2 linked regions of the Gottschalkia purinilytica genome follow. The protein of the gene in region 1 interacts with the protein of each later gene in a pairwise test. Links are inferred from orthologs where the notes say so. Each region holds a gene or a part of one and is shown on either strand. Other genes may lie near its edges. The genes, in order: lpdA and pcrA.

Region 1 (15,726 bases):
AGAGTTATCATTTTCATTATTATTGTTATTATCATTATCATTATCATCAGAAGAACTAAGTGCACTTAATATTTCAACCATTTGCATCATATCTTTCATCTTGTCAGCTGTTTCTGCATTATCACCTAACATGGGCTTTATCATATCTATCATACCATCTAAGCTGTTTCCTTTACTCTTCGAGGAATCAAATAACGTAGTAACTGCACCTAGCATACCTTTATATTTATCAAAATTTGCAACGATATTAACAAGAGGTTTTATATTCTTTATTTTTTCTTCAGGAATATCATCTTTTAGTGTTAATAGTATACTATTAAATCTATCTTTTGATGAAAGGCTTTGGCTAGATACTATTGGATTAGAGGGGGTAGTTTCAGAAACAAAATTAATTAAGTCCACTACCTTATTCATTTTTTCGTATGTAAATATAAACGAATTGAGTTTTTCAACTATAGGTTCTGGAAAATATGGACCGATTTTCTTTAAAGTACCTATAGAGTCGTTTACATTTTCAATGCTTATAGATTTTGAAATTTTATTTATCATATCACTTATAGCTAATATATTATTTTTCTTGCTACCATTAAGAGTATTACTTCTAGTTCTTGTATTATTTTTATTAAAGTTTGAGGCAAATAATAAAACGGGTATAAATACTAAAAAATTATTATTGAAAGAGCCAGAGCTATGTGAGAAATCATCAGTTGGTAAGTTTATATTTGTGTCTTCCACATTTACACCTCCTTAAGTAGTTTATGGCAATTAGTCTCTATAGTATAATATGATTTAAAGTAATAAATTGTTACAAAAATAATAAAAATATTATTAAATAAAAAGGAGTTGATATAATGGGATTTTATGAAGAACTTAGTAAATATTATGATATAGTGTTTCCTACTTCAATGATGACAGTTAAATTTATATCAGATAGGGTAAAAAAACATTCAAAAATATTGGACATAGCTTGTGGGACAGGAAACTATTCTATAGAATTATCAAAACTAGGATATAAAGTAGATGGAGTAGATTTAGACGATGAAATGATAAATAACGCTTTAAATAAAGCTAATGAAAATAATTTAAAAATAAACTTTAAAGCAGGGGATATGAGAGATATTCATAATATATTAAAAGATGAGTCTTATGATATGGTATTTTGTATAGGAAATTCACTAGTTCATTTACAAAGTTTAAAAGAAATTGAAGAATTAATAAAAAACATATATCAAATAACTAGAGAGAATGGAAAAATAATAATACAAATAGTAAACTATGATAGAATATTAGACTTTAATATTGATTATTTACCGACTATTTCAGACAAGGACAAAGGGATAGAGTTTATAAGAAAATATGATTATGATGATAAAGATAAAAAGGTTTATTTTAATACAGAGTTAGTAGTAAAAAGAGATGAAAGAAAAGAATCTTATACTAACTCTATACCCCTATTTCCTTTAAGAGTATCAGAACTAGAGGATATTTTAAAAAATATAGGATTTAAAAGAATTGAGCTATATGGAAGTTTTAAGGAGGATAAATATACTAAAGATTCTTTTCATACTATAGTTGTAGCTGAAAAGTAAAATTTTGAAAGTAATATATTAACATGTTCCCTCATAAATATATAAAGAATAAAAGGAGGGGACATTTTATGAGTAATGAAAATAATAAAGACATAGATAAAGTATTAGAACAATTAAAACAAAAAGTTAATCCATCAGAAGAACAACTTGATCAGTTAAAGGAACTAGCAAATAAGTATTCGGATAAATCTGAAGATGAAATATTTTTTGAAATAATAAAACTTAATAAAAAATTATCAGAAGAAATGGGAAAAGATGAACTTGAAAATAAATTGAAAAAATTGGAAAGTATTCGCCCTATGTTAAGTCCAGATCAAAATAAAAAGCTAGATAAGCTAGTTGAGGCTATTAAGCAGTCCTTATAGGTACACATTAATGTGTACCTATTTTTTTATATAAACTCTTTAAATAGACAATTGTTATTAAAAATGTTATAATAATTTATCAGATTATGTAAACCTGAAAGGGTGATTTTATTGAAATTAAGTAAAAAGATGAAGGTACTTTTAGTTATAGCTACGATAGTTCTAGTATCAACAGTATCTTTAACAACTTTTTTTGTAAAACAAAATAAGTATCAAGAGATTTCATATACAGAATTTATGACAAATGTTAAAAAAGGAAATATAAAAAATGTAAATTTGAGCGATGACTCTAAAATAACAGGAGTAACAAAAGACGGAAAAAATTTCAAAACAGATAATCCTAGATCAGAAGATTTTAAAAAACAACTATTAGAGTCTAAAGTAAAGGTAGAAGAAACTAATGGAACTTCTTTTGTAACCAATACTTTCTTTTTAGTTATGACTTTGATTGGTTTTGTAGGGATTATTCATTTCTCTAGTAAAAACTCATCGAAACAAGCTCAGAAAGAAATGACTCAAATGTCAAGTATAGGTAATGACAATGATGTTTCAACAAAAATAACCTTTGATGATGTTGCAGGAAATGAGGAAGCTAAAGAAAATCTTAGAGAGTTGGTTGACTTTATACAAAATCCAGAAAAATATCAGAAGTATGGAGCTAGAATGCCTAGAGGTGTTCTATTATACGGTGCACCAGGTACTGGTAAGACATTATTGGCTAAAGCTCTAGCAGGTGAGGCAGGAGTTCCTTTTTTTGCAGTAACAGGATCTGACTTTATTCAAATATATGCAGGGGTTGGTGCAAGTAGAATAAGAAGCTTATTTAAAAAAGCTAGAGAAGCAGGTAAATGTGTAATATTTATAGATGAAATAGATGCAATGGGAAAAAAGAGAAAATCAGGACTTGCAAGTGGGGCTTCTGATGAAAGTGATAGAACGCTAAATGCTCTCTTAACGGAAATGTCTGGTTTTAAAGGCAATGAAGGTATTATTGTTATAGGAGCTACAAATAGAATAGATACATTGGATGATGCTTTACTAAGACCTGGTAGATTTGATAGACAGATAGAAGTAGGATTACCAGATGTAAATGCTAGATATAAGATCCTTAAGCTTCATAGTAAGAATAAGCCTATATCTCAGGATGTCGACTTGAAAAAGGTTGCATATCAGACTGTTTATTTTAGTGGAGCAAAGTTAGAGAGTCTTATGAATGAGTCAGCTATGATAGCAGCAAAGCATAATGATTTAAATATAACAATGAATCATATAGATAAAGCTTTTTATACAGTTGTAGTAGGAGAAGAAAAAAAAGATAGAAGTAGTATTTCTTTAGAGGAGAAATCTATTACAGCATATCATGAGGCGGGACATGCCTTAGTTGCAAAATTAACTTGTCCTAAGAATAGAGTTACAAAAGTTAGTATAATACCAAGTACTAAAGGTGCAGGAGGCTTTAGTATGAATATTCCTCCTGATAAAATGTATCAGACAAAAGATGATATTAAGAACCATATAATGATTTCTTTAGGAGGAAGAGCTGCTGAAGAAATTGTATTTGGAAAAGATAACATTACTACAGGAGCATCAAACGATTTAGAGAGATCTACAAATATGGCTCTTTCTATGATAAGTAAATTCGGAATGGATGATGAAGCAGGGCTTATAAACTACGAAATAGCTTTAGGTGGAAATTTAGGTGCTAATAACTATATTATAGATAGAACAAGATTTATATTAAAAGAAATGTATGATAAAACTTTAGATATTCTGAAAAATAATATGAATTTATTAGAAAAAATTACTCAAAATCTTTTGGAAAAAGAAACATTAGATGAAGATGAGATTAATAATATATTAGAAAATTAAATGATAAAGGCTAAATTAGTAAAACTGCAAAAATAAAAGGAAAATTTATTATACTCTAACTAAACATATATAAAGTAAGATAATTTTATAAAATAATAACTATCTTACTTTTTAAAAAAATGTATTTGTAGTATAATAAATTCACAACATAAAACATTCCTGAGATGTACGAGAGCTTTTGATAATTCAACCGACATATGTATTACGGGAGTTCAAGTTCTATAGTGTATGATAGGCCTACTTGTATAGGAAATCAGAAACTAAAGATAGAACACCCACCTGCGAGAGATGCGGGTATGAATTAGCAGGGCAACCGGCATCGCGGGAAAATCCTTAGGCACTAGCTTAAGGATTTTTTATTGTTTTTAAAAATTTAAGAGTAAAATATGTATTTAGCTAATGTTTTAATAGTTTAGTATATTATTATATTATAATTAGCTAGAATTGTTACTTTAAAGTGTAATTAATAAATAATTTAAAAGGAATGACTTTAAATGATAAAAAAGATAGATGTTAATAATGAAGATTTGCTTATAAAAGTATTAGATATTCAAAAGGAAGCTTATAAAAAAGAAGCAGAAATTATTAATTTTTATGATATACCTCCTTTAAAGGAAAATATAGATGACATAAAAAATAGCAATGAAACTTTATATGGATATTTTGAAGAAAATAAGCTTTTAGGAATTATATCATATTACATAGACGAAAAGACTTTAGATATATGTAAAATTGCAATTCACCCTAGTTATTTTAGAAGAGGAATAGCTAATAAGCTGCTAAAATTTATAGAAAATGTAGATAGCAAAGTAACAAAAATAGTAGTTACAACTGGTTCAAAAAATGAACCAGCAACTAGACTATATGAGACAAATGGATTTATAAGCATTGGAAAAAGAGAAGTACATGATGGAGTATATATAACTATATTTGAAAAAAGTATAAATAGTCAAACTTTATAAAAACTTTTTATAAACAAAATCAGGAAGTGCTTTTGTAACAAATAATAATAATAAGTATGAAGAACCAGATACACTCATGCAAATTAAAAGAACAAAGAAACTTTTTATACCAATATTAATTATAAATATATATGTTATGAAGGTTATAAGTAATGACAGCATAGTAGCAAATGTTGGCTTTAAAATATAATCAATAAATTTAAACTTTATTTTAACTGATTTTTCAAGTGTAATATAATTTAGTACAAATGTAATTAATGTTGATAATATAAAACTTATAAAAAATCCATTAATACCAAATGAAGGATTTGATATTAGATAATATGAAGTAATTAATTGAATAATAGTTCCAATTATATGATTGATTGTTGATATAAGCTGCTTACCGATTCCTTGAAGAATTCCTGAAAGAGTATGTTGTAAAGATAAAAATACAATACTATAGCTCATACTAACTATATAGCTTGATACTTTGACATCATTATAAAAAAGCTTAGAAATTGGCGTTGCAAAGAAAATAAAGTATCCAGTAATAGGGATAGAAACCAACAAAGTGATTTTTATACATAAATGAATGTTAGAATTCAAAGCTACTTCTTCTTTGGAATCCAAAAGCTTAGATAAAGTAGGTACTATATTTACGACTAGAGCAGAAGTAACTATAAATGGTAGAAAAATCAATGGCATTGCCATTCCCATTAGTCTTCCAAACATACCTATAGCTTCGCTATTTGTATATCCAGCTTTTATTAGAAGTTGAGGTATAAGTATAGCATTTATTAATTGCATTAATACATTTGTAAGTCTAGATATAGTTATAGGAAAAGATATTTTGACCAATTTAGAGAATATAGAACTATATTTAATGCTTGAATTTAGTCTTTTTTTATTCTTAAAAGAAGAAATTTTAAAGCTTAGTAATAACCATAAAAATCCAAAGAACTCTCCTACACTAACAGCTATTGTAGCTATTAATAATCCTACTTTAGGGCTAACCCCTTTAAGATATGTCATGATTCCGATAACAAACAATACTCTAGTTACTTGCTCGATTACCTGGGCAATACCTGGTGGATTCACTTGATTTATTCCATAAAAATACCCTCTTAATATTGAGCTTAAAGATATTATTATAATAGCTGGAATAAGTAAGATTACTGCTAATCTTACATCGTTATTTTTTAATAGATTAAAGCTTATATATCCGTTAAATAATAGCAAGATTAGGCTTAATAAAATACTTAATAAGAAAGAAAAACAAAATGCAACTTTAAAAACCTTTATACTACCATTGCTATTACTTATCGTTTGCTGACTTGCAACTAATTTAGATACTGCTATGGGAAGTCCAGAAGTTGTAAAAGTAATTGCTAGCATTAATACAGGACTAACTATATGATAAAGACCTATCCCTTCAGCACCTATATTTTTTGATAATATAATTTTATAAGCAAAGCCTATAAATCTAACGACAAAATTTACTAGAATTAAGATAGTTGTACTATAAATAAAACCTTTCTTAGTCAAAATACCACCTCTAATATAATCAAAATAATTAAGATATTTAATAATATAAATATTCCTTAGTTACTTGAATAATTACTTCAAAAAATTTAAAATGACATTATTTAAAATAAGCTTAGAATTAAATGTATAATATCTTAGATATATCAAGAAAATAGAAGTGAAGGGAATAAATTTAACGAGGTTATTAGGAGGAAAAAATGAACTTAATATGTCCACTTTGTAACGGACTAAAAGAAAAGAAAGTTAAATGTAAAAACTGTAGTGACTATATGAAAGATTATGGACCTATAGTAAACTTCTATGACGATTATAGTCCTTATCTTTCTAATGATATAACTCAGCTTGTTGATGGAGTATCCCATGACTGTTGTTTGCACTTATTCAATTGTGATAATTGCAATTATGATGAAAAAGTAAAAATAAATAGGGTGAGGAAATGATCCTACCCTATTTATATATTAATAAATTGTTTTTTTCTATTTTTAAAAATAGTCAAGTATTTGAAGTCTAATTCTTTAAGAAGTTTTATTACATCATTGTATGCAAAACCTATATCTTCTGGCTTATGAGAGTCTGAGCCAAACGTTATAATTTCTCCACCCAAACTTTTATAAAGTTTTAATATGTCTAAGTTTGGTAAGAATGATTCCATGCCATATCTTATACCTGAAGTGTTTATCTCTATACCCTTACCCTTAGAAATTATTTTTTTCAAAACCTCAGATATTATTTCTTTATAGTCTTCAAATTTTACAGATTCATTTAAATACTTGGAATATCTATCGATTAAATTTAAATGGCCTACTATATCAAAATTATCGAATTTATCTAAACATGTATACAGATCCTCATAGTATTCTTCATAGGATTTAATAGCTGATTTATTTTCAAAAAACTCACCTTCATGAAGATCTTGTCTCTTTACTGTGTGTACAGACATTAATATAAAATCAAATATATCTAATGGTAATAATTCATGTATCTTATCAACTAAATGAGGCTGCATACCTAATTCTACTCCTGATAATATTTCAATTTGATTTTTATAATTGTTCTTAATTTTTTTAAATTCTTTCATATAATCTTCTGTATTAAAAACAAAATTGATTTCAGAACTATAGTTTCCGCTTCCGTAGTCATAGTCTATATGGTCAGTAAAGGATAATGATTTTATATTTTTATCAATAGCTGCTAGAACCATTTCTTCCATGGTATATTTACAGTCTCCTGAAAACATACTATGAACATGATAGTCATACATTACAAACACCCCTATCTAAATTTAAGAAATACCATTTCATATAATTCTACTAAAGTATCATATATAAGTAAATATGATGCATGTTAATTTTAACAACAGTAACTATCAAAAAAACAATAATAAAAGTATTAAAAATATTTGATAATTATTTTAATTTTGGAAATGCTATATATATAGTTAGCTCAGTATAATTTGATATACATAATAATGTATGGATTATAAGTATGTGATCTTATAGAAGATATACGATATAAGGATAGATATTATTTATTTAAATATAGTAATAAATTTAAAAATAGTAGAAAATAATATAATAAATCTAAAAAATAATAAGGAGGATTTTTTATGGATTTAAATGAAAAAGATATTTTAAAGAAAAAAATATTAGATGCTCAAGAAATGGTAAGAGATTATGAAGTTTTTTCTAAAAAAATGAGAGACACTGAATTAGCAGAAACATTTAAAATATTTGCTGAAGAATCAGGAATGCAAGCAAGAAGATTACAAGAAATTTTAAAAAAACATAATAGCCAACAGTAAAGCTTTTAAATAGTCCCAAAGATTAAGGGGCTATTTTTATTTTTTGGAATATATTGAACTTATAAGGGGTGAAATGAATGAAAAAGCCATTAATAATTGCGCATAGAGGTGCATCAGCATATGCTCCAGAAAATACTATTTCTTCATTTAAGAAAGCAATAGAAATGAAATCAGATGGTATAGAATTAGATGTACAAATGACTAAAGATAATGAAATTGTAGTTTGTCATGATGAAATGTTAAATAGAACAACTAATGGAGTGGGATATATAAAAGATTTAACTTTAAAAGAAATAAAAGCATTAGATGCAGGAAGTTGGTATAATGAAAAATATAAAGGAGAAAAAATACCTACTCTAGAAGAAGTTTTTGAAATTGTAAAAGATAAAAATATATTAATAAATATAGAACTGAAAAATATATTTATTCATTATGATGGATTAGAAGAAAAGGTTGTAGATTTAATTCAAAAAAAAGAATTAACTGATAATGTAATAATATCTTCATTTAATTATCCTAGTTTAATAGAAATTAAAAAAATTAATAGAAAAATAAAAGTAGCGCCTTTATATATGTTTAAATTTGATGATTTATTAGTTCATGCAAAAAGAATAAATTCAAGTGGAATAAGTATGATTTCCATGTTAATAGATGATAAGTTTATTAATGATTGTAAAGATAATGGATTTAACACATATTTCTTTACTATAAATGATAGATGTGAAATGATGAGGGTACTTAAGAAAGGTGTTTCAGGAATATTAACAGATTATCCAGATGTAGGAGTGAACTTATTAAAAGAACTATAGAAAAATATTAATGACTAAAAACATTATATAAAAATTCTATAAATATTAAATATTAATATAGAATAAATATATTTAATGTACTATAATTTTATATGAGAACTTATTTAGACAAAGTTTCTGAAGTATGTTAAACTTTCATTGATATATGAATGAATATACATAAATAAGTTCTGTATTATTAAATGATATACAAACTTTTATTAAAATAAATAAAAAACTAAAGGAGGCGGAACCTGTGTCACAAATTTATGATGTTATAGTAATTGGAGGAGGTCCTGCAGGATACGTAGGAGCTATAAAAGCAGCTCAACTTGGTGGTAAAGTTGCTATAGTAGAAAAAGATAATTTTGGTGGTACTTGTTTAAATAGAGGATGTATCCCAACAAAGACTTATGTAAAAAACGCAGAAATTATAGAACATATTAATGATGCTAAAAGTAGAGGCATTGTGTTAGACAATACAAACTTTAGTCTAGATATGGATAAAATAGTAAGTTATAAAAATAGAGTAGTTAGAAGACTTACAACTGGTGTAGGTGGTCTTTTAAAAAGCTACGGTATTGACATATATAATGGTGTAGGTAGATTAACTAAAGATAAAAAAGTACAAATAGATGAAGGCGACATAATAGAGGGTAAAAAAATAGTTCTTGCTGGGGGATCAAAAGTAGCTAGAATAAATATCCCTGGAATAGATAGCCCAAAAGTACTTACAAGTGATGAAATATTAGATTTAAAAGAATTACCAGAAAGATTAGCTATAGTTGGTGGTGGAGTAATAGGTACAGAGATCGCTACTATATTTAATGCTTATGGTAGTAAAGTAACTGTTATTCAGTCAAATGACAGAATAGTTCCTACAATGGATGAAGATGTAAGTATTGAATTAGGAAAATTACTTTCTAAAAAAGGCGTAAAAATACTTACTTCAAGTAGATTAAAAGAAATAGAAGACCAAGGAGACAAAGTACTTTTACACTTAGAAGGAAAAGATCCAGTAGAAGCAGATTTAGTATTAATATCAATAGGTAGAGTTCCAGATTTAGATGGTGTTGGAGAACTCGAATTTGAAATGAACCGTGGAGCGATAGTAGTAAATGACAAGATGGAAACAAGCATAGAAGGAATATATGCTCCTGGAGATATAAATGGACAATTAATGCTTGCTCATGCAGCATCTAAAATGGCAGAGGTTTCAGTTATAAATGCTCTAGGTGGAAATGAGACATTTAAGGCAGAAAATGTACCAGCTTGTGTATATTCATTACCAGAAGTAGCAGCAGTAGGGTTAACAGAAGAACAAGCTAAAGAAAAATATAGTAATGTAGGTGTAGGTAAATTCCCATTTGGTGCTAATGGTAGAGCATTAGCTTCAGGTGAAGGAAATGGTTTTGTAAAAGTAGTAACAAACAGAGATAATGAGCAAATATTAGGAGTTCATATTATAGGAGTTTCAGCTGCTGAAATGATTAATGAAGCTGCTGCTTTAATGGAAGCAGGAGTTACAGCTGAAGGTGTTGCAGAAACTATACATGGCCACCCAACATTCTCAGAAGCATTTATGGAAGCATGTGCAGATTCTTTTGATAAATGTATACATTTACCTAAAAAATAAAACATATAATGAAATATGATTATTAGTCTATAAGCTTCTTTTTAAGAATCTTATAGACTTTTTTTATTATATAAACTACTTATTAAGCTAATACTAATATATCTTTGATTTTATCTTGTTAAAATAGTATACTAAGTAAGTGTATAATTTAATAAAAGTAATATTTTAGTAAAAACTTAAATAAATCTCATAAATATAATAACAAATATTTAAATATCGATTTAAAATACTACTACTCATGAGGAAAGGTGACTTTTATGAGAAAGGTAAAAATTATAAATAATCCTTCAGCAGGTAGAAATATTGTTCAAAAAAGATTAGATAGTATATGCAAGATTCTTATGGATAGTGGATATATTATAGGAAAATATTCTACCAAAGGGAAAAATGATGCTATGAATGAAACAATAAAATCTTGTAAAGAAGACTGGGATATTATTATAGCTTGTGGAGGCGATGGAACTATAAATGAAGTTGCTACAGGTATAGTAAAGGGAGGAAGAAAAATTCCAGTTGCTATATTGCCAGCTGGTACTGTTAATGATTTTGCAAATTATATGAAACTTCCCAAAAGTCCAAAAAAATTTTGTGAAATGATAATAAAAGAAAATACAATAGATGTTGATTTAGGAAGAATTAATGATAAATACTTTGTAAATGTTGCAGCAGGTGGGTTATTAACCAATGTAGCACATGAAGTACCTGTTGAAGCTAAGACTATATTAGGAAGAATAGCTTATTATATAGAAGGTATGAAACAAATGCCAAGACAGATGTTTAAGGGAATAAATATAAAAGTAGAAAGTGAAGAATATACTTCAGAAGAAGAAATACTTTTATTCTTATTAACTAATAGTTCATCAATAGGTGGATTTAAGAAGCTTGCTCCAAAGGCTCAAGTAGAAGATGGTCTTTTAGATTGTATAATAATTAGAAAATCTGAGATACAAGATGTCTTTTCAATATTTATCAATTTATTAAAAGGCGAACATATCAATCACCCAAATGTAAAATATTTTAAGACTAAAAAAGTAATCATAAACTCAGATCAAGAAGTACAGATAGATATTGACGGTGAATTTGGAGGAAAATTACCGGCTACCATAGAAGTTTTACCTGGTAGTTTCAGGATACTAGTTTAATGAAATAATTATGATTATGTATTAAGTTTTTAAACTATTTACAAAATTTGTAACTATTGAAACTTTAAATATCAAAATGGTATAATATTATTACTCTTAATATAGTGAATTAAAAACTTGTGTTTTTATAAGTTTTTATAATATATTTGTATATTATTTTGTTATAGATAAAAAATATAATTAATTATATTTTCATATAAATATGCTTGGGAGGGATAACACAATGGCTGCTACTATTAAAGATGTGGCTAAAATGGCAGGAGTATCAATTTCTACTGTATCTAGAGTAATAAATGATTCCAAGCCTGTAAGTCCGGAAATTAGAAAAGTAGTTTTAGAAGTCATCGAGGAACTTGGATATAAGCCTAATGAAATAGCAAGAACTTTAGTTACTAAGAAATCATTTTTAATTGGAGTAATAGTTACAGATTTAGGAGACTCATATATAGCTGAAATGGTTAGAGGAATTGAAGAAGTTGGAAAAATGTATGATTATGACATAATCTTATGTAGTACATTTGGAGATAAGTCTGCTGAAATAAAATATTTACAGCTTTTAAATACTAAGCAAGTGGAAGGTATTATACTTATATCAAATATATTAAATGAAGAAATGGATGATCATATTAAAAAATCGAGAATACCATTTGTATATTTAAACAGATATTATTATGATCAGGATTATCCTACAGTTACTATAGATAATTTTGAAGCTGCATATGAAATGACTAACTACTTAATTAGTCTAGGACATACTAATATTGTGTATGTTGCAAATAGTGAAAAAGAGCATTCATTAGAAATGATGAAGCTAGAAGGATATAGGAAAGCAATTTCAGAAAACGAATTATGTAAGGAAATTATATATTTTACAAAAGGAAGAAATATAGATGATGGATATAATGTAGCTAGAGATATAGTAAACCATGAGGAAGATGTAACAGCTATATTTTGTAGCTATGATGAATTAGCCATTGGAGTTTTAAGTTATTTACATGATAATAATATAAAGGTTCCGAGTGAAATGTCTGTTACTGGATTTGGAGATATAAAAATAGCTTCGATATTTAGACCTACTCTTACAACTATTAAAGAACCATTCTATGATATAGGAGCTGTAGCCATTAGAAGAATTATAAAAGAGCTTAAAGGGGAAAAAATGGATAAAAATGATATAATATTACCTTTTCAGATACAGAAGCGTAATAGTTGTTCAAAAATAGATGAATAACGAATGTATATAATATTTAAAGTATAAAAAATAGACTAGAATGAAAATGTATAATTTAGCGGCTATTTAAAATAGCTGCTTTTTGGTATATAATAAATAAGTATATTGTATTGAGATATAGCTTCTTTAGGAAGAAGGGATAAAAATAAATATGAAAAAAGCAGTAAATTATTTTAAAGGTATTTTATATAGTAGTATTATTATTTCTATAATAACTACATTAATTTGTTATATTTTAAATATAAAAAATTTTAATCTAGTTATTCTGAGTGACTATTTTTTTATAGAGGGAATAGTTATAATTATACTAGGAGCTGTTAGTAAAATACTATCTTGGTCTATTCATAAAAAACATTCACTTAATAGATTTAAGGGAGACGAAAATAGTTTGATAGAAGCAAAATATAAGTTAAATAATCTGTTTAAAATTTTAGGAGTAGTTGGAATATTACAAATATTAGTCTCTTTAATTTTGGCTATGATAGTTATAAGTTAGCATTTAAATATAATAAAGAATTATATAGTTAGGATTAGATAAGGGAGGAATATAAATGATATCAAAAGAAAATATAGATAGAATAAATTATTTATCTAAAAAGTCTAAAGAAGAAGGATTGAATGATGAAGAAAAACTAGAACAAAAAACTCTTAGAGAAGAATATATAAAAGCTTTTAAAGAAAATTTTAGAAGACAATTAGATAATATAGAATTTGTTGACTAAAACCGTATTTTTACGGTTTTTTATTTTTTTTATTTTAATTAATTGGAAGGAAAAAATAAAAATATATAGAAATAATTCAGTAGGAGGTGTAATAATTGGGAGAAAGACAATATGTTGTATTTAAACTAGGGAAAGAAGAATATGGTATAGATATTATGAATGTTAGAGAAATAGGTCCTTATCAAGAAAGTGTCAAAGTACCTAATTCTCCAAGCTTTGTAGAAGGAATAATTAACTACAGGGGAAATGTTATACCTATAGTTTGTTTAAAGAAAAGGTTCAGTATAGAGGACAGTGAAATTGATACTAATACTAGAATCATAATTATAAATTTAAATGATAAACAAGTAGGGTTTATTGTAGATGAAGCATCTCAGACAGTAAAATTAGATGATAATGATATAGACCCTACGCCAAACATAATAACAGGAGTAGATATGAAATACATAACGGGTGTAGGAAAACTGAATGATCGCTTAATAATATTAATAGATTTAGAAAAAATATTGACTGATAATGAGAAAGAAGAAATAGAACTAATGAATGTTTAATACACTCGATGGTAAATTATAACATTTATTTAATATTGATTTACAGACTAGAGAATATATGTCTAGTCTTTTTTTAAACAAATTATCAACTAGAAGTTTTTAAGGAGTTGCGAATAAAAGCAATGGAGATAAATAAGATAAGTGAAATTATAGAGAAAACGATTAACGTGATAGATCAAAGTAGAAATGAAATATTTAATATGGTAGAAGACGCTAAAAAAGAAAATGATAGGTTGCAAAAAGAACTAGAAAGTATACAACTAAAATTAGCACTGATAATAGATGCAGTTGATAATTTAGAAATAGAAGAAAAAAGAACAAGAACTAGATTAATGTTAGTAAGCAAAAACTTTAATGTACATTCTGAAGAAGATATACGATTAGTATATGAGGAAGCAAATAATTTAAGATTGAAACTAATATTAAAAAAGCAAGAGGAACAAAATCTTATAGATAAAAGAACAGAAGTTGAGCTAAGTCTTAGAAGAACACTTGAAAATATAAGAAAAGCAGAAAAAGCGGTAACAAAGGTTGGCGTAGCAATGCAATACCTAAGAGGGAATTTTGATGAATTATCAGAGACAATAGAAGATATGAGTAGTAGACAATACCTTGGAGTTAAGATTATACAAGCTCAAGAAGAAGAAAGACAAAGAGTTGCCAGAGAGATACATGATGGTCCAGCTCAGACTATGGCAAACGTTATGCTAAAGGCGGAACTATGTGAAAAACTACTATCATTAGATATAAATAAATCTAGAGAAGAATTACAAAAGTTAAAATTTATAGTAAAGAATAGTTTAAGAGATATTAGAAAAATAATATATGATCTACGACCGATGTCCTTAGATGATTTGGGGCTTATTCCCACAATTCAGAGGTTTATTGATAACTTTACAGAAGAAAACGATATTAAGGTAGAATTTATAGTGCTTGGTGATATGGAGAACATTAATTCTATAGTAGAATTAGCTTGTTTTAGAATCGTTCAAGAATGTCTTAACAATATTAGAAAACATTCTAAAGCCAAAAATGTATTTTTAAAAATAGATAAAGTAATGAACAGAATAAATATATTTATTAAAGATCATGGAGTTGGATTTGAAGTCGATAATATAAATAAGATAAAAGATGCAAAAAATGGTGGTTTTGGAATTTTAGGTATAAGAGAAAGGACAGAATTACTTGATGGCAGCTTTGATATTACGTCTAGTCTAGGAAACGGCACAGAGATAAATGTTACAATACCTCTGACAGGAAAGGATGATAGCAATGGAGCTTAATATAAAAAACAGCATTACTGTTTTGATAGTAGACGATCACTCTCTTATGAGAGAAGGACTTAAACAAATTATAGAGTTGGAAGAAGATATTGAGGTTATAGAACAGGCTTCAAATGGCGAAGAAGCAATTCAAAAAGCTATTAATAACAAACCGGATGTAATTCTTATGGATATAAATATGCCAGATATGAATGGTATAGAAGCTCTTAGAAGACTAAAAGACATAGGAGTGTCTTCTAAAGTTATAATGCTTACAATAC
Region 2 (15,728 bases), on another replicon or contig:
ACAAAAACAAAGAATAGCTTTAGCGAGAGCATTGGCTGTAGAGCCTAAAGTTTTGTTACTTGATGAACCATTTTCTAACTTAGACATGAGGCTTAGGGAAGATATGAGGCTTTTTATATTAGATATACAAAAAAGACTTAAAATTACAACTATATTAGTAACTCATGACAAGGAAGAAGCATTAATGATGTCAGATAAAATAGCAATTATGCTTGATGGAAAGATAAATCAATTTGGGAGTCCTACAGAATTATATGAGAAACCAGTATCTCCTGAGGTTGCTAACTTCTTTGGTGATAAAAATTATATAGATGGTGTAGTCAAGAATGGAATATTCAAGTCTTCTATATTTACTGCTGAAATGTCATTAGATAAATGCTGTGAAGGTAAGTTAATGATAAAGCCTGAAGATGTAAATATTAAAAAGAGAGAAGGAATTTCAAATATTATAGGAACCATAAATACGAAGAGATATGCTGGTGATAGACTATACTATACAGTTATAGTGGATGATACTGAACTAAAATGTATATCTAATTCTAATATACATTTTAGTGAAGGTGACGAAGTTGAAGTGTGTATAGACTTTGATAAAGCTATATTTTATGAAGCTTAGAAAGGTGGAGAACATTGATTTCCATTATATTACCTTTACTTAATGAAGAAAAAAGTATAGAGAATACATTAACACAGATACAAAGACTAAAAGGGGATAAAGAGATAATTGTAGTAGATGGGGGTAGTACAGATAGTACGGTTAAAATAGCTTCAAAATATGCTATAGTAATAAATAGCGAAAAAGGTAGAGGAAAGCAAATGAATGCTGGTGCTAAAGTTGCTAAAGGAGATATATTGTGGTTTATACACTCAGATTCTAAACTAGAAGAAAATTCTTTAATAAGTATACGAAATTGCATGGAAGAAGGATATTGTGCTGGTGGCTTTCCTATTTATTTTTATGATTATGATACTGCATTTATGAGATTTGTATCAGTGACATCTAACTTAAGAGCTAAGTACTTGGGACTTTACTTTGGAGATCAGGGAATTTTTATAAAAAAGAAATTATTTAATAAAATAGATGGATTTAAAGAAATAGAAATTATGGAAGATTGGGAATTTTCTAAAAGATTAAATAAAGTTACAAAGCTGAAAATGTTATCTACTAAAATTGGAACATCTGGTAGGCGTTTTAAATCAGGTGGACAGCTAAGAACTTTACTATTAATGCATAAAATAAAGATAATGTATTTACTAGGAGTTAGTCCTAAAACTCTCAATAGCATGTATAGGGAGGCAAGATAGTGGATGCTTTAATAATAATGACTAGAATACCTATTCCTGGTAAGACAAAAACAAGACTAATGGATATATTTACAGGTCAACAGTGTGCAGAGATACACACTTGTTTTCTTAAAGACCTGTTTAATATTTGTAATATAATAAAAAAAGATATAGATATATATTTAACTTTTACACCTGAAGATTCTTTTGAAGTTATAAAGGATATAACTCCAAATAATATCAAAGTTTTTCCACAGATAGGAGATACACTTGGAGATAGAATGAAAAATGCTTTTGAATATATATTTGATAAAGGATATGAAAAGGTAAGTCTAATAGGTAGTGATGTACCTGATATACAGCCGAAAGATATATACAATTCATTTCATATTTTAGATAAAAGTGATATATGTTTAGGTCCTACGTTTGATGGAGGATATTATCTTATAGGAATGAAGACACTCCATACTAGAGTATTTTCAAGTAATTTAAAATGGGGAGAAAAATCTGTACTTGAAAATACATTAGATATAGCTAATGAGCTTTTTCTAAAAGTTGGACTAGTTACTAAACATAGAGATATTGATACGAAAGAGGATATTATTTATTTTAAAAATAGTATAAAAAATAATGAATTTAAAAGAGATGTTAGTCCAATAAATACTATTGAATATTTAAAAGAAAGTTGGAGTGATGTTTGTTATGTTAAAAGATGATCTACTAAACGAAATATCTGAATATTTAATGTATAGTGCTTTTTTAGATAATGAATATACAGTTAATTTTTTAGCTCAAGGAGAATATAATATTAACTTTTTAATAGATTCTAAGAATGAAAAATATGTTTTTAGGGTGAATACTGGTAGTCAATTGGGAATAGAAAATCAAATAAAATATGAGTATGATTCTCTAAAAGCTCTTGAAACATCTGGAGTAACGCCGAAAGTATTCTTTGTAGATGATTCCAAAGGCTTTTTTGATTATGGGATACTCATTATGGAGTTTCTCGAAGGAAAGCCTTTAAATTATAAAAAGAACGTAAATAATGCAGCTAAGATATTTGCTAAGATTCACTCTTTAGATTTAGAAGAAGTTAATACAAAACATTTTTTAATAGAGGAAAATATATTTAGTGAAAGAATAAAGGAAAGTAAAAAACTCTTAAGCAATGTTTTACAATCAAATAAATTATCATTGGAAGTAAAAAAAATGTTTCATAATTTTTTAGATTGGGCTGAAAAGAATAAAAATAAGGAAAAATATTTTATAGAAAATAAATGGCATGTTATAAATAACACAGAAGTTAATTCACATAATTTTATAATATCTGATAAAAAAAGCTATCTGATAGATTGGGAAAAGCCAGTTATAAGTGATCCATGTCAGGATTTAACTCAATTTTTAGCTCCAACTACTACTTTATGGAAAGGAAATTATATTTTAAATAGAGAAGAAAAAGAAGACTTTTTTAAAGTTTATACTAAGTATGTTAAATGTAAAGATAATGATATAAGAGAAAGAGTTAATTTATATACTCCATATCTTTACTTAAGAGCATTATCATGGTGTGCTTATGCATATTTAGAATATCAAAATCCAGATAAAGATATAAAAAATATGGATACTTTTGAAAAAATAAAAGAATATCTAGATATAGATTTTATGAATAATCTTTTAAAAGACTACCTACACAGTTAGGAGGCATTTAAATGAAAAAAACTAACTTTAGTAAAGATTTAATGGACAAGATAAAAGAAATATCAGAAAGTTGTTCTGGTTGTAGACTTTGTGTAAAAGAATGTTTAATGCTAGAAGAATACTGTAATAGTCCTAAGGATTTATTTCAAAAAGTATTAGAAACAGAAACAATAGATCCTGCAATACCATATTCATGTAATATGTGTAATCAATGTACAATAGTATGTCCTAAAAATTTAGAAATACAAGATAAATTTATGGAAATGAGACAAGCTTTTGTAAAAGACAATAATGGTAAGTCACCTATGAAAGGTCATAGTGCAATAGAAATGCATCAATTATTAAGCTTCTCAAAAATGTTTACTACAGGAAAACTTAATAAACAAAGAGAGGAAGGGAAACATGAATAGAAATAATAAAATTAAAAAAGTATTTTTCCCAGGATGCAGTTTATCATCATATAGTCCCGAGTTAGTAAAAAAAGTGTTGATATATTTGCAAGAAAAACTGCCAGGAACAGGTGGAATTTTAAATTGTTGTGGAAAACCAACACTAGATATAGGACAAGTAGATAAGTTTAAAGAAAGACATGAAAAATTACAAAAAGAATTTGAACAAATGGAAGTAGAGGAGATAATAGTTGCCTGTCAATCATGTTATACGAATATGAATAAATATAGTACAAATTTAAAAGTAACTTCTCTTTGGCAACTGCTTCCTGCAATAGGATTACCAAAAGAGTCTATAGGTATTGGAAAAGATAGTAATATTGTTTTTGCTATACATGATTCATGTTCTACTAGAAATGTATCTTCTATACAAGATGGAGTAAGATGGATAATGAAGGAATTAGGATATGAAATAGAAGAAACACTACATAGTAGAGAAAATACAAGATGTTGTGGATTTGGGGGAATGGTAGTACCTGCGAATCCACAATTAGCTTTAAAAGTTATGAAAAGAAGAACCGAAGAAGTAAAGTCAGATTATATGGTAACTTATTGTGCTGCTTGTAGAGAAGCTATGGCTAAAGGTGATAAAAAGGCAGTTCATATTTTAGATTTAGTGTTCAATAATACATGGACATCTGATTCTCAATTTCCAGGAATACCAAGTACACCTATTACAAGTTGGAAAAATAGATATAAAACTAAAAGAAATATAAATAGTATATTTAAATAAAGTTAAACAGATATTTATTTTTATGCAACTTATTATAAATTTTAGTGAATTTTATATAGAAAAAAATTATATAAAACTAAAAATATATAGAAATAAATTATTTCAAATTCATATTAGATTAATGTATATTTTAATAGACTGTGTAGAATCCTTCTTCTTCTATAGTAGAAGATTCATAGCAGTAATTTGGTAAATGCTAGATGAAATTACTAAATTAGGATATAATGATTTTAAGAACAACCAAAAACTGAATATATTGAGTTGCTATAGGAAATGTTCTATAGTGTAAAATATTCAATACTTGCCTAGTAGTATAGCGAAAACCAAGCATATATATCAATGCAGAAGCTATTGTACTATATTTCGAGGTGGTGCGACTTTTAGAGCCCATGTGGACTTGTCTGGTTAGAGATATTGACTAGGAAGCCATTCACTTCTATAAGTGGTGGTAGTTAACTAGACAGGATGTAAGAGACTTTAAGAAAATTTATATATGGATATAATAAAACACATAAATTGTTATATCTTAAAAAAATCTTTCTTAATTTTATATTCTTGTTTGTTCTATTTTTATGTAACTTATCAAAATCTAAATGTTTTATATAGTACAATCATATATTTTATATACGTTATAAGTGAAATTGTATAGTGTAGATCATCAATATGTTATGAAAATTTGGGGGAGTGAGTTCATTGAAGGAAAAAGACAAGGAACTTATGAAGAAAGCTAGAGAACTAGCTGAAGGTTACTACAGAAAAGAAGAATACTTATGTTCTGAGGCTATATTGGCTTCGGTTAATAAAGTATTAGAGTGCGGAATGCCAGAGGAGTATGTGAGACTTACATCAGGATTTCCTGTTGGAATGGGAGGTGCAGGATGTAGTTGCGGTGCTTTAACTGGTGGACAAACTGCCCTAGGACTCGTATACGGAAGAAAGAAACCAGGGGGCGGTAATAGAAAAGTGATGAAGTTATCACAACAGTTGCATGATAAGTTTAGAGAGAAGTATGGTAGTGCTTGCTGTAGAGTCCTTATAAAAGATTACAAATTTGGTTCCAAAGAACATAAGGAAAGATGTACTAAAGTTACAGGGGATATATGTGAAATGGTTATGGAGATTATACTTGAAAATAAAAGCTTAATTTCAAAAGTACTAGGATAACGATTATCTATTAACTAAAAAAAGGAGGGGTAAAGTGGAAGATACAAAAAATAGTGAAATTAAAAATAAGAAAAAAAACTATTTAAAGATAGGAATCATAATAGCAATTATAACCGCTATCATTTTACTTATGAGGCATTTTGGATTGTTTGAATATATAAGTATTAAGAATATTCAAAATCTTAAAAATTGGATAAATGACTTTGGTATACTTGGACCTATTGTATACATAGGGCTGTATGTTATTGCTTGTATTTTCTTTTTACCAGGTTTACCAATAGGGATATTAGCTGGGTTAGCTTTTGGTTCTTTATGGGGAGCAGTTTGGGCTTCAATAGGATCAACGATAGGTGCAACAATGGCATTCATAGTAGGAAGATATACAGCTAGAGATATGGTTGAAGGATTGATTGAAAAGAATAAAAATCTTAAAAGAATAGATGATGGAGTAAAACAGCAGGGCTGGAGAATGTTAATGATAACAAGGTTAGTACCTATATTTCCGTTTAATGTTCAAAATTATGTGTACGGGCTAACAGATATTAAACTATCAACGTATATATTGGTTTCTTGGATATGTATGTTACCTGGAACTATAGCAATTACATTTATGAGTGGGGCATTAGCAAGTGGAGAAGGAAACACAGGAAAGACTTTTGCATATTTAGGAGCTGGTGCAGTACTGTTTGTTATAGTTTCACTTATACCAGGGTGGCTTAAGAAGAAAAAGAATATTGATGTTTAAATTGTATGAAAGCTAAATAAAAGCTTTTAGATAAAATTTTGATGTACAGTATAAGGGGGAGTAATAATGTTAAGTAAAAAAATAGCATTAATTGGAGTACTAGCTTTGTCTTTAACAGTAGCTACAGTTGGATGTTCTAAAAAAACAGAAACAAATCAAACTAATCAAGAAAAAACTACTGAAGATACAACAAGTGCTAGTAAAAAAGAAGATAATAAACAAGAAAAAAATCAAAAAGGGTATGCTAAACCAGAAAGTATTATAACGGCTAAAGAACTAAAAGACCTAAAAGAAGCTGTTATAATAGACCTAAGAGATGGTAAACTTCCAGGGGGATACATACCGGGAGCAGTTAAAATCAAAAGAGATGATATTATGACAGAAGTAAATGGTGTCTCTAAAATGATGGTTAATAGAGAAAAAATAGAAGAAGTTTTAAGTAAAGCAGGAATTAAAAATGATGATACTGTAGTTATTTATGATGCTGATAACGGATTATGGGCTTCACGTTTATGGTGGACTATGAAAGTATATGGCCATGAAAATGTAAAAATATTAGAGGGTGGAGTAGATGCTTGGAAAAAAGCAGGATTTGAAACAAAAGCTTTATCTGATGAAAAAGAAGCAACACAATATAAAGCACAAGAACCTAACAAAGATTATGTTGCTGATTTAGATTTTATTAAGAAAAATTCAGATAATAAAAATGTAATACCTTTAGATTCACGTTCGGAGAAAGAAGTTAAGGATGGATCTATTCCAAAATCAGTATGGATAGAATGGACACAAGTATTAAATGAAGATGGTACATTTAAAAGTGCGGAAGAACTTGAAAAACTATATGGGGAAAAAGGAATAACAAAAGATAAAGAAGCTATATTACCTTTCTGTCAATCTGGAGTGAAATCGGCACATACAGTTTTCGTATTAAGAGAATTATTGGGATATGAAAATGTTAAAAATTATGATGGGTCTTGGGCAGAATATGAAAAATCAGGGTTAGAGGTTTCGAAACCATTGGATTAATAATATGAAACTTAATTAATAATATAAAAAAACATAATTATGATATAAAAAATAATGGCTAATCAACCGATTAATTGACTAGCCATTATTTTTTGTAACTTTTATAAAAGATATATAGATAATTAAAAGAAAAATAAAACTATTTATAGTTGATCTATACAAAAAAAATAGTTAAACATAGCTAAATGAGGGAATATAATTTATTAGTAAAAAAATATGCGAAATATGTAAAAAAACATAATATAATGATAAAATATGTTAAAATAACTTATATATTATATTGAAAAACTTGAGTAAACTAAATTATTAGAGATTATAAAATTTCTTAAATACGTAGAGATATAAGGAGAATGATAAAAATGATTCTAAGTAAAAGAAAGTATGAAGAGATTATAGATGACATGTTAAAAGATAAATTAGAGGATTCTAATAGAATTGATACAAAAGATAGAATAGTAAGAAAATTAATAGATTTATCACATAAATTTTATGGAAATAAAGAAGAGATAGAGTATATTATTCACAGTATATTAGATATAGCCATAGATATTAGTACTTTTGACGTAAAGTTAGAACATTACTCAAGTGAAATAAATGACGGTGTTTCAAATATAAGTAATATATCTGATGGATTAGCATCAGTTTTTGAAGAAATATCTGCAAATATGGCCGAACTTGAAAATAATTCTATAGAGGTTTCAGATTCTTTATCTGTTATGAATGATAAAACTAAAGAGATGAGTAATAATGTGACATCAAGTAAAGAAATGGCGGAGGTTATAGGAGAGAGTATTGAATATGTAACAAATATATCACATACTATGTATGATAATGTTTCAAGTTTGATCAATATAACTAAGAATGTAAAAAAAACAATGGAAGATATAGATTCTATATCAGAACAAATAAATATACTAGCATTAAATGCTTCTATAGAGGCAGCAAGAGCAGGTGAGCATGGTAAGGGATTTAATGTTGTAGCTGAAGAAGTGAGGAAGCTTTCAGCAGATACAAAAAAACTATTAGAAGGTCTTAGTATACATATAGAAGATATAAATATAGCCTCTGAGAATAGTTCTAAGAGTGTTTCAGAATCAGTAGATGAAATAGAATCAGTTAAAGCTCAATTAGATGAGCTCATATACATATTTAATAAAAATAATGAACTAATAAGTGAAACTGTAGATGGAATTAATGCTATATCTAATACAAGTCAAGAACTTAGCTCTGCTACGGAGGAAATAAGTAGTGCAATGGGAGATACAACTAATATAATAGAAAAAATGAACAATACTTCAACTGAGTTAACAGATGTATCTAATAAAATTAAAGAGATATCTAGTGGAATTAAAGATATAGAAAATAAGGTATCTAGTGTAGCTAAAGTTGGTGGAAAGCTTAGTAATCAAGATAAGTATAGAATTTCCAATGATGACTTTATCAAAAATGTGGAATCTGCTATAACTGCCCACAAGAATTGGGTTCTGACTTTAGAATCTATGGTAAATGAAGTGAAAGTTCTACCTATCCAGACAGATGGACATAGATGTGCTTTTGGACATTTTTATCACTCTGTTAGTCCTAAAAATCCCCAAATTTTAGAAATATGGTCTGAAGTTGATTCTTATCATGAAGACTTGCATAATATAGGAGAAGTAGTTATTAATTTAATAAAGAGAGAAAATATTAAGGAAGCTTACTCTCAAGTAGAAAAGGCTAAAGAGTTATCTAAAACTATAATAACTATGTTTGATGAAATGATAAATATAACAAAAGATTTATTAGAAAAAGGAGAATATGTGTTTTAATAGAATAATTATAATTAAAGTAATGAGTCTCTTAATATTAAAAGAGGCTCATTTTTAATTAGGTTTATAATTGGTGAACTACTCACATTTACAGAAGTTAGAAACTTCTTATATAGGGCTGTTAAATATAAGAATAAAATATGATATAGTTACACTACTAATATCATTGACTAATCATCTTTAATAAGGAGATACTTTCTTATATAATAGTATAAGTAGACAATGAGAAGAAAGGGGAAAATAAAATGAGCTTTCTTACAGGAATGAACGAAAGACAAAAAGAAGCTGTTCTTGCTACGGAAGGACCAATACTCGTATTAGCTGGTGCTGGAAGTGGAAAGACAAGAGTACTTACTTATAGAATAGCATATTTAATCGAGGAAAAAGGAGTAAGTCCTTATAATATATTAGCACTTACATTTACAAATAAAGCTGCAAGTGAAATGAAAGAAAGGATATCCAGACTTATAGTAGACGGAGTAGACGATATATGGACAGGAACTTTTCACTCTATATGTGTAAGAATACTTAGAAGAAATATAGAGAAGATCGGATACAATAGAAGTTTTGTTATATTTGATACTAGTGATCAAAAGACTCTTATAAAAGATTGTTTAAAAGAAAAAGACATGAACGAAAAACTATTTGATCCTAATTCAATGTTAAACTTTATAGGATCTCAAAAGGACAAGTTGATATCACCAGATAAATATATAAATGATAACTATAGCGACTTTAGAGAAAGACAAAAAGGAGAGCTATATGAATTATATCAAAATAAGTTAAAAGAAAATAATGCATTAGACTTTGATGACTTAATAAATAAAACTATAGAGCTCTTTAGACAAAATCCTGATGTACTAGAATACTATCAAAATAAATTCAAATATGTATTAGTAGATGAATATCAAGATACAAATAGAGCACAATATATGTTGATAAAATTATTGGCTAAACAACATGAGAATATATGCGTGGTTGGTGATTTTGACCAGTCAATTTACAAATGGAGAGGAGCTGACATAAGGAATATATTGGACTTTGAAGAAGAATATCCTAATGCTAAAGTTATAAAACTAGAACAAAATTATCGCTCTACAAAAACTATACTTGATGCAGCAAACTCTGTTATAGAAAATAATTTAGAGAGAAAAGATAAGATTTTATGGACTGAAAATGAAGAAGGAGACAAAATAAAAATATATAATGGGGATAACGAACACGACGAAGCTTACTTTATAGTTAATAAAATAAAAAGTATCTGTGAGGAAGATGAAAAAAGCTTATCGGATTTTGCCTTACTTTACAGAACTAATGCCCAGTCTCGTGTACTAGAGGAAGCATTAATAAAAGGGAATATACCATATAAAATTGTAGGAGGATTAAAGTTCTACGATAGAAAAGAAATAAAAGATATTATAGCTTACTTAAGAGTTATTCAAAATCCAGTAGATAATATAAGTTTAAAAAGAATAATAAATGTTCCTAAAAGAGGAATAGGAAAAACGACTTTAGATAAGGTAGAGGATTATAGTATTAAGAAAGGTGAAAGTATATATAGTATAATGCTGGATGCAGAAGAAATACCTGGGCTTTCACAAAGAGCAATAACTAACTTAAAAAGCTTTGTTTCTCTTATAGGAAAATTTATAGCTATGAAAGAAATATTAGGAGTAAAAGACTTAATCGAGAACATATTAGATTCTATTGGATATATAAAAGAGCTTGAAGAAGAGAATACAGTGGAAGCCAGAAGTAGAATAGAAAACTTAGAAGAGTTTCTATCTGTTGCTATAGATTATGAAGCTAATAATGAAGAAAGTAATTTGGAAGATTTTCTTGCTAATATATCATTACTTTCAGACATAGATAGAGTGGACACAGAAAACGGTGAAGCAGTAACTTTAATGACCTTACACAGCGCTAAAGGTCTTGAATTTCCTGTAGTATTTATGACTGGAATGGAAGAAGGACTTTTTCCATCAGCACGAGGATTTACAGATGATGATGAGTTAGAAGAAGAAAGAAGACTTTGTTATGTAGGAATAACAAGAGCCAAAGAAATACTATATATGACATATTCAAGTATACGTATGTTGTATGGTAAAACAAATTATAATGCAGTTTCAAGGTTTATAGGCGAAGTACCGGAAAGTTTGATCGATGGTTGCAATGAAAAGAAAAAATTAAATACTGCAACTCAAAATTCAAGTACAAGTAGTAAATATTTTAAAGGATATACATTTGAGAATACTAAAAAAGAACCTAATCTGAATTCAGATAGTGAGAATATAAAGGCAGGAGCGAAAGTAAGCCATAAGTCTTGGGGAATAGGAACGGTTGTTCAAGTAAAAGGACAAGGAGAAAATACAGAGATAACAGTAACTTTTCCAAGTCAAGGTATAAAGAAACTTATGCTTGCCTATGCACCTATAGAAGTAGTATAAATTTGGAGGTGCTAATATGGATGATAATAAATTGTCTAGAATGAAAGAACTAATAGATATAATAAATGACCTAAACTACTACTACTATACATTAGACAGTCCTAAGGTTAGTGATAAAGAATATGACGCTATTTATGATGAATTAGTAGCACTCGAGAAAGAAACAAATACTGTGCTTTCTAACTCACCTACACAAAGAGTAGGTGGGGAAGTATTAGATAAGTTCGAAAAACATAGACATTTAGGAAAACTACTGAGCTTGGATAAAAGCCAAAATGTAGAAGAACTTAGAAGTTGGGATCAAAGAGTTAAAAAGCTTATAAACCAGTATAATGCAGCAAATGAACAGAAGCTTCCATATCCTACGTATGTTGTTGAACTAAAATTCGATGGTCTTACAATAAACCTTACTTATCAAGATGGAAAACTAGTACAAGGTTCAACTAGAGGTAATGGAATAATAGGAGAAGGCATACTTCCACAGATAAAAACAATAAAAACTGTTCCTTTAACTATACCTTTTAAAGATGGCACATTTGAGGTTCAAGGAGAGGGTCTCATGCCTTTATCGGCACTAGAAGAGTATAATAAAAAGGCAAAAGAACCTTTGAAGAATGCTAGAAATGGAGCGGCAGGGGCTTTAAGAAACTTGGATCCAAAGTTAACAGCAGAAAGAAACCTTATAGCTTACTTTTATAATATAGGATTTTCTGATACATTAACATTTGAAACTCATCTAGATATGATAGAGTTCATAAAGGAAAATAGACTTCCTGTAAACGACTATCTTAAAGTATATAATGATATAGAAGAAGTAATAGAAGAAGTAGGTAGAGTGAATGAAGAAAGAAAAAATTTAGATGTGTTAACAGATGGATTAGTTATAAAAATAAATGATATTAGAACGAGAGAAGTTTTAGGATATACTCAGAAGTTTCCTAGATGGGCTATGGCATATAAATTTGAGGCAGAAGAAGTTACTACAAAGCTACTAGAAGTGGAATGGAATGTAGGAAGAACGGGAAAAGTAACTCCAATAGCACATCTAGAGCCTATTGATATAGGAGGAGTAACTGTAAAAAGGGCTACTTTAAATAACTGGGATGATATACAGAGAAAAAGAGTAAAAAAAGGATGCAAGGTTTGGATAAGAAGGTCAAATGATGTTATACCAGAAATAATGGGAGCAGTTGAAGATGATGAAGTACATGAGGAAATAGATAAGCCAGAATACTGTCCTGCATGTAATAGTGAATTGAAACATGAAGGTGTACATATGTTTTGCTTAAATTCACTATCTTGTAAGCCACAGTTAGTATCAAGACTAGTTCATTTTGCAAGTAGAGATGCTATGAATATAGAAGGATTTAGTGAAAAAACAGCAGGACAGTTATTTGAAAAATTAGATTTAAAGGATATATCTCAAATATATGAGCTTAAATTTGATGATTTAGTTGAATTAGAGAGATTCGGAAAGAAAAAGACAGAGAATCTATTAAATGCTATAGAAAAAAGTAAAAATTGTGATTTAGATGCGTTTATATATGCACTTGGTATACCTAATGTAGGAAGAAAAACAGCTACAGAGCTTGCTAATACTTTCAAGTCACTAGAAAATATAATGAACGCAACATATGATGAATTAATTTCTGTACCAGATATAGGAGGAATAGTTGCTAATAGTATAATAGAGTTTTTCCATGATGACAAAATAGTAGAAAGTATAAATAAGCTATTATCTGAAGGAATAACTTTAGAATATGAAGAGCATGAAGTAAAAGAAGATAGTATATTCAGTGGAAAAACTGTAGTTGTTACTGGCACTTTAGAAGACTTTAGTAGGACTGAGGCAAAAGAAATAGTAGAAAAACTTGGTGGTAAAGTGACAGGTAGTGTAAGTAAAAAAACAGACTTTGTGGTAGTTGGAGAAAATCCAGGATCAAAGGCCGACAAAGCTAGTGAACTTGGAATTTCTATTATAAATAGTGATGAATTTAAGAAAATAGTTGAAGATTCAAAGCTTATGTAATATGGAGGGAATATAATGACTATTACAGAGGAAGAAATCGAGAAAGTTATAAAACTATCAAAATTAGAAATAAAAGGTAAGGAAAAAGAGAAATTCATAAAAGATATAGAAATATTACTAAACTATGTAGAAAAGATTGAAGAAATGAATACGACAAATATAGAGCCTACTTACTATATTCATTCACAAATGAATGTAACAAGAGAAGATGTCTTAAAAGAAAGTATGGATAAAAATAAGGCTTTAATGAATGCAAAAGATACTCTTGACGATTATTTTAAAATTTCTACAAAATAAATTGACAATAAGTATCAGCATATTTCCTGGGTAATCGAAAAAATATTAGGATAATTTTATGCACCAAGTAGAATAATAACTCTTCTTGGTGCAAATTTGTATATGATTAACTTAGTAAGAAATTCATATTTCTCGTTATTTAGGGGGAATTAAAATGATAAAGCTTCAGTACTTAGAAGAAAAAGACTTTAGAAAAATAGTTGAATGGAATGGAAATAAGACGTCAGATTATTTATTGCAATGGGCTGGGCCTGTGTATACATATCCTTTAACTGAAGATCAAATCCGAGAATATTTTTATAATAAAGTTAAAAAAGAAAATTCTGATATATTCGTTTATAAAATAATATTAGCTGATACAAATGAAACTATTGGAACTGTTGAGTTATGCATAGAAGATAAGGTCAATATGGTTGGGAAAATAGGAAGATTTTTAATAGGAGAAGAAAATGTAAGAGGTAGAGGAATAGGGAAACTAGTATTAGAAGAATTATTAAGGATTGGATTTACAAAGTTTAAACTAGAGAAGATAATCCTTAAAGTATTTGATTTTAACTCTGGTGCTATTAAGTGTTACGAGGGTGTTGGATTTGTAAAAGAAAATCTTATTAAAAATGCGAGGAAGGTTGAAAACGGTTATTGGAATTTGTATGAAATGTCTATATCTAAGTACAACTGGAAAAATAGAAATAAATAAATTACTTAACTATATGAAGTACGTAGGAAAATTATTAATAAGTTAATATATTGCTTCATATTTGAAGTATTGAAAGGATGATACAAGTGGATCTAACTCATCTCACTATACATGATTTAATAGATTTATTAAGAAAAAAAGAGATAAATTCACAAGATATAGTGAAAAGCTATTTAAAAAGAATAAGTGAAACGGAATCTGATTTAAATTCTTTTATATCTGTATTTGAAGATTATGCAATAAAAAGGGCTAAACAAGTGGATGATACTATTATAAGAATGAAGACTATATCCGATTTAGCAGGAATTCCATGTTCTATAAAAGATAATATAATGGTAGAAGGATTTAAGACAACTTGTGCTTCAAAGATGATGAAAGATTTCATAGCACCATATGATGCTACCGTTTCTAAAAAATTAAAAGAAGATGGAGCAATCATAATAGGTAAGAATAATATGGATGAATTTGCTATGGGATCGTCTAATGAAACTTCTTATTTTAATTCTACTAAAAATCCTGTAGATAAATCTAGAGTTCCAGGAGGATCAAGTGGCGGATCAGCTGCTAGCGTGGCATCTAGACAAGTACTTTTTTCTATAGCTTCTTCTACGGGAGGCTCTGTAAGACAACCTGCTAGTTATTGTGGAGTAGTAGGACTTAAACCTACTTATGGATTAATTTCTAGATATGGACTAGTTTCTTTTGCCTCGTCTTTAGATCAAATAGGAATTATAACTAAGAATGTAGAGGATTGTGCTATAGTGTTGAATAGCGTATCGGGCAACGATAAATTTGACTCTACATCTATTAATAGAGAAAAAGAAAACTATAGAGAATATCTAATAGACAATATTAAAGGAATGAAAATAGGTATACCAAGAGAATACTTTGGATCAGAAGTGGATGAACGTATAAGGGAAAAAGTGCTAGAAGAAATAATGTTCCTTGAAAGACTAGGAGCTAATATTGATGAAATTTCACTTCCAACTACAGAGTATGCATTATCAGCATACTATATAATATCGTTAGTAGAAGCCAGTTCTAATTTAGGGAGATTTGATGGAATAAGGTATGGATATAGAAGCGATAATTATAGTTCAATAGAAGACTTAATTATAAAAAACAGGAGCGAAGGATTTGGAGAAGAAGTAAAGAAGAGAATACTAATTGGGAACTACTTTTTAAGTTCTAGTAACTATGAAAAATATTATGAAAAAGCTTGTAAGATAAGAACATTATTAAAAAATGAATATGAAAATATATTTAGAAAGTATGATGTTTTAATAACACCTACTACAATTAATCTACCCTTTAAGCTAGGTAGTAAGGAAAGTAATGGTGAATATGGTCA

The links.
Region 2: the proteins of lpdA (region 1) and pcrA interact in binary tests that used the Escherichia coli proteins (3 or more experiments, as listed by UniProt). The link is inferred for Gottschalkia purinilytica from one-to-one orthologs.

What each region holds. Positions count from the first base shown.
Region 1 is NZ_LGSS01000003.1:251,940-267,665, reverse strand. What follows is about bases 8,410-11,347. They hold lpdA (dihydrolipoyl dehydrogenase), read left to right. Parts: upstream 8,410-9,157; coding sequence 9,158-10,537; downstream 10,538-11,347. Other genes in these bases: CLPU_RS04580 (diacylglycerol/lipid kinase family protein), read left to right, coding at 10,795-11,347; CLPU_RS04590 (glycerophosphodiester phosphodiesterase), read left to right, coding at 8,410-8,922. In the rest of the region: CLPU_RS04635 (hypothetical protein), read right to left, coding at 1-735; CLPU_RS04630 (class I SAM-dependent methyltransferase), read left to right, coding at 852-1,589; CLPU_RS04625 (hypothetical protein), read left to right, coding at 1,658-1,954; ATP-dependent zinc metalloprotease FtsH, read left to right, coding at 2,057-3,823; CLPU_RS04615 (GNAT family N-acetyltransferase), read left to right, coding at 4,318-4,785; CLPU_RS04610 (putative polysaccharide biosynthesis protein), read right to left, coding at 4,780-6,312; CLPU_RS04605 (hypothetical protein), read left to right, coding at 6,510-6,752; CLPU_RS04600 (histidinol-phosphatase HisJ family protein), read right to left, coding at 6,764-7,573; CLPU_RS04595 (hypothetical protein), read left to right, coding at 7,919-8,113; more of CLPU_RS04590, read left to right, coding at 8,191-8,409; more of CLPU_RS04580, read left to right, coding at 11,348-11,679; CLPU_RS04575 (LacI family DNA-binding transcriptional regulator), read left to right, coding at 11,903-12,910; CLPU_RS04570 (hypothetical protein), read left to right, coding at 13,062-13,406; CLPU_RS16550 (DUF896 domain-containing protein), read left to right, coding at 13,462-13,632; CLPU_RS04565 (chemotaxis protein CheW), read left to right, coding at 13,728-14,183; CLPU_RS04560 (sensor histidine kinase), read left to right, coding at 14,306-15,466; CLPU_RS04555 (response regulator), read left to right, coding at 15,456-15,726. UniProt on the Escherichia coli protein: Lipoamide dehydrogenase is a component of the glycine cleavage system as well as of the alpha-ketoacid dehydrogenase complexes.
Region 2 is NZ_LGSS01000020.1:20,037-35,764, reverse strand. What follows is about bases 8,814-11,753. They hold pcrA (DNA helicase PcrA), read left to right. Parts: upstream 8,814-9,152; coding sequence 9,153-11,354; downstream 11,355-11,753. Other genes in these bases: ligA (NAD-dependent DNA ligase LigA), read left to right, coding at 11,371-11,753; CLPU_RS14655 (methyl-accepting chemotaxis protein), read left to right, coding at 8,814-8,907. Also shown: CLPU_RS14700 (ABC transporter ATP-binding protein), read left to right, coding at 1-616; CLPU_RS14695 (TIGR04283 family arsenosugar biosynthesis glycosyltransferase), read left to right, coding at 631-1,305; CLPU_RS14690 (TIGR04282 family arsenosugar biosynthesis glycosyltransferase), read left to right, coding at 1,305-2,000; CLPU_RS14685 (phosphotransferase), read left to right, coding at 1,987-2,982; CLPU_RS17755 (4Fe-4S dicluster domain-containing protein), read left to right, coding at 2,994-3,392; CLPU_RS14675 (heterodisulfide reductase-related iron-sulfur binding cluster), read left to right, coding at 3,385-4,164; CLPU_RS14670 (C-GCAxxG-C-C family protein), read left to right, coding at 4,858-5,328; CLPU_RS14665 (TVP38/TMEM64 family protein), read left to right, coding at 5,363-6,073; CLPU_RS14660 (sulfurtransferase), read left to right, coding at 6,140-7,099; more of CLPU_RS14655, read left to right, coding at 7,459-8,813; more of ligA, read left to right, coding at 11,754-13,383; Asp-tRNA(Asn)/Glu-tRNA(Gln) amidotransferase subunit GatC, read left to right, coding at 13,399-13,680; CLPU_RS14635 (GNAT family N-acetyltransferase), read left to right, coding at 13,835-14,377; Asp-tRNA(Asn)/Glu-tRNA(Gln) amidotransferase subunit GatA, read left to right, coding at 14,464-15,728. UniProt on the Escherichia coli protein: A helicase with DNA-dependent ATPase activity. Unwinds DNA duplexes with 3'-5' polarity. Translocates on single-stranded DNA with 3'-5' polarity. Initiates unwinding more efficiently from a nicked substrate than double-stranded DNA.